3 regions of the Pectobacterium artocarpous genome follow, and region 3 is predicted to be linked to each of the others. Evidence: predicted binding sites of a transcription regulator. Region 3 holds the regulator's gene; each other region holds the start of a gene.
The links. The regulator sigma-54, encoded in region 3, starts transcription at its own class of promoters, with help from an activator protein. The targets are predictions, from matches to a motif close to GTTGGCACANNTTTCGCTNT.
Positions count from the first base shown of each region.

Region 1: a site for sigma-54 is predicted at 1,612-1,631, ahead of glnK (P-II family nitrogen regulator). Genes of this name have one in related genera too.
Region 2: a site for sigma-54 is predicted at 1,246-1,265, ahead of glnA (glutamate--ammonia ligase). Genes of this name have one in related genera too.

Region 1 covers NZ_JBJXVK010000005.1:156,247-159,529, forward strand. The annotation lists gene ACKQAD_RS04900 (SmdB family multidrug efflux ABC transporter permease/ATP-binding protein) at 1-1,358, shown strand, start outside; gene glnK (P-II family nitrogen regulator) at 1,718-2,056, shown strand; gene amtB (ammonium transporter AmtB) at 2,096-3,283, shown strand, end outside.
Region 2 covers NZ_JBJXVK010000010.1:116,643-119,925, forward strand. The annotation lists gene typA (ribosome-dependent GTPase TypA) at 1-974, opposite strand, end outside; gene glnA (glutamate--ammonia ligase) at 1,344-2,753, shown strand; gene glnL (nitrogen regulation protein NR(II)) at 2,984-3,283, shown strand, end outside.
Region 3 covers NZ_JBJXVK010000015.1:66,391-69,673, forward strand. The annotation lists gene lptA (lipopolysaccharide ABC transporter substrate-binding protein LptA) at 1-276, shown strand, start outside; gene lptB (LPS export ABC transporter ATP-binding protein) at 280-1,005, shown strand; gene rpoN (RNA polymerase factor sigma-54) at 1,055-2,488, shown strand; gene hpf (ribosome hibernation promoting factor) at 2,512-2,799, shown strand; gene ptsN (PTS IIA-like nitrogen regulatory protein PtsN) at 2,896-3,283, shown strand, end outside.

The sequences.
Region 1 (3,283 bases), on a different contig from region 3:
TCATGGTGGTGTCAACGGTATTACGCAGTGCGGCGTTGGTCGGCGCGATGCTGGTGGCGATGTTTAGTCTGAGCTGGCAAATGGCGCTGATTGCGCTGATGATTTTTCCTGCGGTTGCGGTAGTCATGGTGCTGTACCATCGTTTCAGTACGCCGATTGTTCGCAAGGTACGAAGCTATCTGGCCGATATTAATGATGGTTTCAACGAAGTGATTAATGGCATGGGCGTCATTCAGCAGTTTCGCCAGCAGGCTCGCTTTGGCAAGAAACTGAGGGTCGCTAGCCTTGAGCATTATGACGCGCGCATGAAAGCGTTGCGTCTGGAAGGTTTCCTACTGCGGCCGCTGCTGAGCTTATTTGCCGCGATGGTACTGTGTGGTTTGTTGATCCAATTTGGTTTCAGCTCGATGGGGTCGGTTGGCGTCGGGGTCTTGTATGCGTTTATAAACTACTTGGACCGTCTGAATGAACCGCTGATTGAACTGACAACCCAGCAGTCTATGTTGCAGCAGGCGGTCGTTGCCGGTGAGCGTATTTTTGAACTAATGGATGGTACAAAACAGGGCTACGGCGATGATGAGCGTCCGCTGGCTACCGGACGTGTCGATGTTGACGATGTTTCTTTTTCGTATGGCACTGAAAAGCGCGTACTACAGCATATTTCACTGACGATACCAGAGCGCGGGTTCGTCGCGCTGGTTGGGCATACTGGCAGCGGCAAAAGCACCCTGGCCAGTTTGCTGATGGGGTATTACACGCCGGATGAAGGCGAAATTCGGCTTGATGGTCGGCCGCTCTCTACGCTCTCTCATGCGGTACTGCGCCAAAATGTGGCAATGGTGCAGCAGGACCCGGTTGTGCTGGCGGAGTCTATGTTTGTGAATGTGACGCTGGGCCGGGACATCAGCGAAGAGGCCGTCTGGCGTGTATTGGAGGTGGTACAGCTTGCTGACCTGGTTAGCGCTTTTCCTGAGGGATTGTATACGCGCATTGGCGAGCAGGGGAATAATCTGTCTACCGGACAAAAACAGCTATTGGCGATTGCGCGGGTATTGGTGCAAACGCCGAAAATTCTGATTCTCGATGAGGCAACCGCGAATATTGACTCGGGTACGGAGCAAGCGGTGCAAAAGGCGTTGCGTATCATCAGGGAACAGACAACCTTAATTATTATTGCACATCGGCTTTCTACCATCGTTGAGGCCGACACGATTATGGTGCTCCATCATGGGCAAACCGTTGAGCGGGGAACGCATGAGCAACTGCTACAACAGCAAGGGCGCTATTATCAGATGTATCAATTGCAGTTGGCCGGAGAGGATCTTGCTGCTACCAGTACCGAGCCTTGTACTGTCTGACTCGATTATCGGTCATGCTATGGTCTGCACCGCCTTGAATGGTGCAGACTGACAGTCTGCTTGTGGCTTCGCACCATCATTAAGCATCGTGATTCGTGTTTTTACTTTCCCCGCACTGAAAATACACTTAGTGCACCAAAATAGTGCGTAACTTGCCCAACCCCTCCTGCATTTCTTTCCCGTTGTGTTTGCTTTTTGTCCTTTCTCATCTTTAAACGCGTTCTCTTTCCTGATTTATGCCAGATAAATCATTTATGGCACATCCTTTGCTTTAGTCATGACGTAGACCTACTTCATAGAGCGCGTAATCGAACAAGTGACGGGCGAAAGCCTGAACATAATGGCTAGGGGGAAGATAAATGAAACTGGTTACTGTGGTGATAAAACCATTCAAGCTGGAGGATGTACGTGAAGCGTTATCTTCTGTCGGCATCCAAGGGCTCACCGTCACTGAGGTGAAAGGGTTTGGTCGTCAGAAAGGGCACGCGGAGCTATACCGCGGCGCAGAATACAGCGTTAACTTTTTACCCAAGGTAAAAATTGATATCGCAATTGCAGACGACCAACTGGACGAAGTGATCGATGTTATCAGCAAAGCTGCGTACACCGGAAAAATTGGTGATGGCAAAATTTTTGTCGCCGAGTTGCAAAGGGTTATCCGTATTCGTACGGGTGAAACTGACGAAGCCGCACTTTAACAACACCTAGCGTAGATACGTAAATAGGGATGGATGAAAATGAAAAAACGACTCTCTTCATTAGGTCTCGGTGTGGCGGCATTACTCCCGTCCTGGGCAATGGCTGCGACACCGACGATTGATAAAGCGGATAACGCTTTTATTATGATTTGTACCGCGCTGGTACTCTTTATGACTATACCGGGCATCGCACTGTTTTATGGCGGCCTGATTCGTTCCAAGAACGTTCTGTCCATGATGACACAGGTGAGCGTAACGTTCGCGATGGTTTGTATCCTGTGGGTGGTTTATGGATATAGCCTGGCCTTCAGCGAAGGTAACGCCTTCTTCGGTGGTTTCAGCACGTTTATGCTGAAAGGCATCGGAATTGAATCCATTAGTGGCACCTTCTATCAGTTCGTGCACGTGGCGTATCAAGCTTCCTTTGCCTGTATCACCGTCGCGCTGATTGTCGGGGCGATTGCTGAGCGTATCCGTTTCTCTGCTGTGCTGATTTTCGTTGCGCTGTGGCTGACGTTCTCCTATCTGCCGATGACGCACATGGTATGGGGCGGCGGTTATCTGGCTGCGGATGGCGCGCTGGACTTTGCGGGTGGTACGGTGGTTCACATTAACGCCGCGGTCGCTGGGTTGGTTGGTGCTTACCTACTGGGCAAGCGTGCTGGTTTTGGCAAAGAAGCCTTCAAACCGCATAACCTTCCGATGGTGTTTATCGGTACGGCGATCCTGTACATCGGCTGGTTTGGTTTTAACGCGGGTTCTGCGGGTGCTGCGAACGGTATCGCCGCACTGGCTTTCCTGAACACCGTTGTCGCTACTGCCGCTGCGATTCTGGCATGGGTTGGCGGTGAGTGGATGGTGCGCGGTAAACCTTCTCTGCTGGGCGCATGTTCTGGTTGTATCGCGGGTCTGGTGGCAATCACACCAGCGGCAGGTACGGTTGGCGTCGGTGGCGCATTGATCATCGGTCTGGCTGGTGGTGTCGCAGGTCTGTGGGGTGTAACCGTACTGAAAAGATGGTTGCGTGTGGATGATCCATGTGATGTGTTCGGTGTTCACGGCGTGTGCGGTATCGTTGGCTGTATCCTGACTGGCGTATTCTCTTCAGCTTCGCTGGGTGGTACTGGCTATGCAGAAGGCGTGACGATGGCGCATCAGGTTTGGGTTCAGTTGTTCAGCGTCGTTGTTTGTCTGGTATGGTCTGGCGTGGTGGCATTCGTCGCCTTC
Region 2 (3,283 bases), on a different contig from region 3:
TACTTACCTTCTTTACCGCAGAATGGTGAAGTATTGACGTTAAAGAACATGGTAACGGTAGGTTCATCGACGCTCAGTGCTGGCAGCGCTTCGACATTTTGCGGATCGCAGATGGTGTCGGAAATGTTCAGCTCGCCCAGACCGGTAATTGCGATGATATCGCCCGCTTCCGCTTCAGTCGCGTCGATACGCTCCAGACCCAGGTGGGTCAGCACTTTACCGACTTTAGCGTTACGGGTTTTGCCTTCGCTATCAACAATCGTTACTTGTTGGTTAGGCTTAACTTTACCGCGTTTGATACGACCGATACCGATAACGCCAACATAGTTGTTGTAGTCCAACTGAGAAATTTGCATCTGGAACGGCGCATTCATCTCAACCTGAGGCGGGGAAACGTGATCGACAATCGCCTGATACAGCGGGGTCATATCTTCCGCCATGTCAGTATGGTCGAGACCCGCAATACCATTCAGCGCAGAAGCATAAATGATCGGGAAATCCAGTTGCTCGTCAGTCGCATCTAGGTTCACGAACAGGTCAAATACCTGATCGACAACCCAGTCAGGACGCGCGCCTGGACGGTCAACTTTGTTGATAACCACAATCGGTTTCAGACCGTTGGCAAATGCTTTTTTGGTCACAAAACGCGTTTGCGGCATCGGGCCATCCATCGCATCAACAACCAGCAGTACCGAGTCAACCATCGACATGACACGCTCAACCTCGCCGCCGAAGTCGGCGTGTCCTGGGGTATCTACGATGTTAATGCGGTAGTCTTTCCAATTAATGGCGGTATTTTTTGCGAGGATGGTAATTCCACGCTCTTTCTCCAAATCGTTGGAGTCCATTACACGCTCGGTTGCTTCGACACGTTCACCGAACGTTCCGGATTGTTGCAACAACTTGTCAACCAGGGTGGTTTTTCCATGGTCAACGTGCGCAATAATGGCGATGTTACGCAAATTTTCGATCACAGCTTTGCCTCAGGCATTTAGAAATAGCGCACTATTGTACACGTATTAATCGAGGGACTAAACAAGATCACAAGCATCTATGATAAACAACCTAGAGCTGCCTGCTTTGTGATCCCTTTCACGGTGCAAAAGCGCTACAAGCGAACATTAACGCTCTAAATTGGTGCGTTAATTCACATATTGAGCACCATTTTGGTGCTTTAAACTATAATGGTGCAGTGGATTTCCGTGAGAAAGCCCCAAGTAGCAACACATTGCACACATTTAAAAAGTTGGCACACTTTTAGCTTTAGTCTACTCACAGCAACAACATCAATCCACAACGATATTCGTTCCACGACGATAAATGACCAATCGGGAGAACCAAGTATGTCCGCAGAACATGTTTTGACGATGCTGAATGAGCATGAAGTGAAGTTTGTTGATTTACGCTTCACGGATACTAAAGGTAAAGAGCAGCACGTCACCATTCCGGCTCATCAAGTCAACGCCGACTTCTTCGAAGAAGGTAAAATGTTTGATGGTTCCTCGATTGGCGGCTGGAAAGGTATTAACGAGTCAGACATGGTTCTGATGCCCGATGCCAGCACAGCGATGATCGATCCGTTCTTCGAAGATTCCACGCTGATCATTCGTTGTGACATCCTCGAGCCAGGCACCATGCAGGGCTACGATCGTGACCCGCGTTCTATCGCGAAACGTGCGGAAGATTTCCTGCGTTCTTCCGGCATTGCCGATACCGTCCTGTTCGGGCCAGAGCCAGAATTCTTCCTGTTCGATGACATCCGTTTCGGCAGCAGCACGTCCGGTTCCCACGTGGCTATCGACGACATCGAAGCTTACTGGAACTCTAGTAAAGAATACGAAGGTGGTAACAAAGGTCACCGTCCAGGTCTGAAAGGTGGCTACTTCCCGGTTCCACCTGTCGATTCATCACAGGACATCCGTTCTGCTATGTGTCTGACCATGGAACAAATGGGTCTGGTTGTTGAAGCTCACCACCACGAAGTGGCAACCGCTGGTCAGAACGAAGTGGCTACCCGCTTCAACACCATGACCAAAAAAGCGGACGAAATTCAGATCTACAAATATGTCGTGCATAACGTGGCTCACGCCTACGGTAAAACTGCGACCTTCATGCCAAAACCCATGTTCGGTGACAACGGTTCTGGTATGCACTGCCACATGTCTCTGTCTAAAGACGGTACTAACCTGTTCTCTGGCGACAAATACGGTGGCCTGTCTGAAACCGCACTGTTCTACATTGGCGGTGTTATCAAGCACGCTAAAGCCATCAACGCCCTGTCGAATCCAACCACCAACTCCTACAAGCGTCTTGTCCCTGGTTACGAAGCTCCTGTTATGCTGGCTTACTCCGCACGTAACCGTTCTGCTTCAATCCGTATCCCGGTTGTTGCCAGCCCGAAAGCACGTCGTATCGAAGCACGCTTTCCGGATCCAGCAGCTAACCCATACCTGTGCTTCGCTGCACTGCTGATGGCTGGCCTCGATGGCATCATCAACAAAATCCACCCTGGCGATGCGATGGACAAAAACCTGTACGATCTGCCTCCAGAAGAAGAAGCAGAGATTCCAAAAGTTGCAGGTTCTCTAGATGAGGCCCTGGCTGCACTGAACGAAGACCGTGAGTTCCTGACCCGTGGTGGCGTGTTCACCGACGACGCTATCGATGCTTACATCGAACTGCGTAAATCTGAGATGGATCGCGTTCGTATGACGCCGCACCCAGTTGAGTTCGAACTGTACTATAGCGTTTAATAACGACAGCGTTTAATAACGATAGCGTCTACTATCTATTTCGGCGTGGTTGGGTGTGCTGATATCCGACCATGACCGATAAACAACAGAATACTAAGAAGTTTTTTTGTTGCCGTGGAAACGCTTCAGCCCATCTTCGGATGGGCTTTTTTCACCACCGGCATTGGCCGTTCGACGTAACATCCATCATTCACACTACAATGCACCACGATGGTGCGGGAGTCTGCGTTATGGCAACAGGCACGCTGCCCGATGCTGGGCAGATCCTCAATTCTCTGATAAACAGCATTTTATTGCTGGATAACGATCTGGCGATTCACTATTCCAATCCGGCTGCACAGCAATTACTGGCACAAAGCTCGCGTAAATTATCCGGCACACCACTGCCCGATTTGCTGGGATATTTTTCTCTGAATATTGATTTACTGCGTGAAAGTCTGGATTCAGGACAAGGTTTTACGGATAACGAAGTTACCATCGTCGTGGATGGCAAAGCACACATCATGTCGCTCACCGCTCAGCGGGTACAA
Region 3 (3,283 bases):
GACAACGGCAAACCGGTAAAAGGTCACGCGCAGAAAATCCGCTACGAGCTGGCCAAAGATTTTCTGGTACTGACAGGTGATGCCTATCTGGAACAACAGGACAGCAATGTAAAAGGCGATCGCATCACCTATCTGGTGAAACAACAGCAGATGGAAGCGACCAGCGAAAAAGGAAAACGCGTGACGACGGTGTTGGTTCCCTCTCAGCTTCAGGAGAAAGAGAACAAGAGCCAGCCTTCTCGTTCTCAACAACCGCAACCACGGGTCACTGAATAAGTTATGGCAACATTAACCGCAGAAAATCTGGCCAAGGCGTACAAAGGCCGTAAGGTCGTCGAAAACGTCAGCCTCACCGTCAATTCTGGTGAAATCGTCGGCCTGCTCGGGCCGAACGGTGCCGGTAAAACGACCACGTTCTACATGGTAGTGGGTATCGTCCCGCGTGACGAAGGACGCATTGTCATTGACGATGACGACATCAGCCTGCTTCCCCTGCACGAACGCGCACTACGCGGCATCGGCTACCTACCGCAGGAAGCCTCTATTTTTCGTCGCTTAAGCGTCTATGACAACCTGATGGCAGTATTACAGATTCGTAAAGATCTGACGACTGAGCAGCAGGAAGATCGTGCCAATGAGTTAATGGAAGAATTCCATATTATTCATTTGCGCGATAGTCTGGGACAATCGCTGTCTGGTGGGGAAAGACGCCGCGTAGAGATTGCACGTGCGCTGGCGGCAAATCCGAAGTTCATCCTGCTGGATGAACCGTTTGCGGGCGTAGACCCGATCTCCGTACTGGATATTAAAAAAATCATTGAGCATCTGCGTGACAGCGGGCTTGGCGTGTTGATTACCGATCATAACGTCCGCGAAACGCTTGATGTCTGTGAACGAGCCTACATCGTGAGTCAGGGCAATCTGATCGCCCACGGTTCACCGGCCGATATTCTGGCCAATGAACAGGTGAAACGTGTCTATCTGGGCGAAGGCTTCCGACTCTGATAGGGTAATATTTTCTCTTTGCAGCACTTATGGGACGTTAGCGCGATTTATGAAGCAAGGTTTGCAACTCAGGCTTAGCCAGCAACTGGCCATGACTCCACAGCTCCAACAGGCTATCCGCCTGTTGCAACTGTCCACGCTTGAATTGCAACAGGAAATTCAACAGGCGCTGGAAAGCAATCCGTTGCTTGAACAAACGGATCAGCACGACGAAATCGAGTCATTTGAAAAGGCAGACAGCGATTCACTGGATACCGGCGAAGCCCTTGAGCAAAGGGATATGCCGGAAGAACTGCCGATCGATGCCACCTGGGATGAGGTTTACTCCGCAGGCACACCGTCGGGCACTGGCACCGACTATCGCGATGAAGAACTGCCGATTTATCAAGGCGAAACTACGCAAACACTTCAGGATTACCTGATGTGGCAGGTTGAACTAACGCCGTTTTCAGACACCGATTCCGCCATCGCGACCTCTATCGTCGATGCCGTGGATAACACCGGCTACCTGACCGTGCCGCTGGAGGACATTCTTGACAGCATCGGTGACGACGACGTAACGCTGGAAGAAGTCGAAGCCGTACTCAAACGCGTGCAGCGCTTTGATCCTGTTGGCGTCGCCGCTCGCGATCTGCGTGATTGTCTGCTGGTGCAGCTTTCCCAGTTCGCCGACAGCACGCCGCGTCTGGATGAAGCCCGCCTGATCGTCAGCGATCATCTCGATCTGTTAGCCAACCATGACTTCCGTAGCCTGATCCGCGTCACGCGTCTGAAAGAAGACGTGCTGAAAGAAGCGCTGGCGCTAATCCAGTCACTCGATCCGCGTCCAGGGCAGTCGATCAACACCGGCGAATCCGAATACGTGATCCCTGACGTGCTCGTACGCAAAGTCCAGGGTATCTGGGCCGTAGAACTCAACACTGACAGCATTCCCCGTCTACAGATTAACCAGCAGTATGCGGCACTGGGCAACAGCGCACGCAACGACAGCGATGGGCAATTTATCCGCAGTAATCTGCAAGAGGCGCGCTGGCTCATCAAGAGTCTCGAAAGCCGCAACGACACACTGCTGAAAGTGACCCGCTGCATCGTCGAGCAGCAGCAGGATTTCTTCGAGCAAGGTGAAGAATTCATGAAACCCATGGTGCTGGCAGATATCGCGCAGGCGGTGGATATGCATGAATCCACCATCTCACGCGTGACGACACAGAAGTTCCTGCACAGTCCGCGCGGCATTTTTGAACTAAAATATTTCTTCTCAAGTCATGTGAATACCGACAGCGGCGGAGAAGCGTCGTCAACGGCAATTCGCGCGCTGGTGAAGAAGCTGATTGCGGCGGAAAATCCCGCCAAGCCACTAAGCGATAGTAAGCTTACCGCACTGCTCTCCGAGCAGGGCATCATCGTGGCGCGCCGTACCGTCGCAAAATACCGAGAGTCTTTATCTATCCCACCATCAAATCAGCGTAAACAACTGATTTGATCTCAACAGAGAAGGAAGACACTATGCAGCTCAACATTACCGGACACCACATCGAAATCACTGAACCGCTGCGTGATTTTGTGAATGGCAAGTTTGCCAAGTTAGAGCAGTATTTTGACCGGATTAATCAGGTCAATGTGGTATTGAGAGTGGAAAAAGTTCAGCAAATTGCCGAAGCCACGATCCACGTTAATGGTGGCGAGCTGCATGCAACCTCAGAAGCGGAAGATATGTACGCCGCGATAGATTTATTGATTGATAAGCTGGCGAGACAGCTCAATAAGCATAAAGATAAACTCAAGCAGCACTAATTTTCTCCCTTGCCGTTTAGCAAGGGAACAAACTCGGCCCATCCATCGGATGGGTCGGGATCACCAGAAGTGAAAGCGTTGTTAAGTGAAAATAAAATGAACCACGATCCCGTATTGCAACTCAGCACCGTATTACGTCCTGAGTGCACCCGAAGTACCGTCCACTGCCAGAGCAAGAAACGGGCGTTGGAAATTATCAGTGAGCTGGCCGCCAGGCAGCTTAACATTCCTTCGCAGATTATCTTTGATGCCATCCTGACCCGGGAGCGGATGGGCAGCACAGGAATCGGCGGCGGCATTGCCATTCCTCACGGCAAGCTGGAAGATGATAATGCGTTGGGTGCCATCGGTGTTTTCATCCAGTTAGAGCAACCGATCGCTTTCGATGCTATTGATAATCAGGCCGTTGATCTGCTTTTTGCCTTGCTGGTTCCGGCGGAACAATGTAAAACCCATTTGCATACCCTGTCGCTTGTCGCCAAGC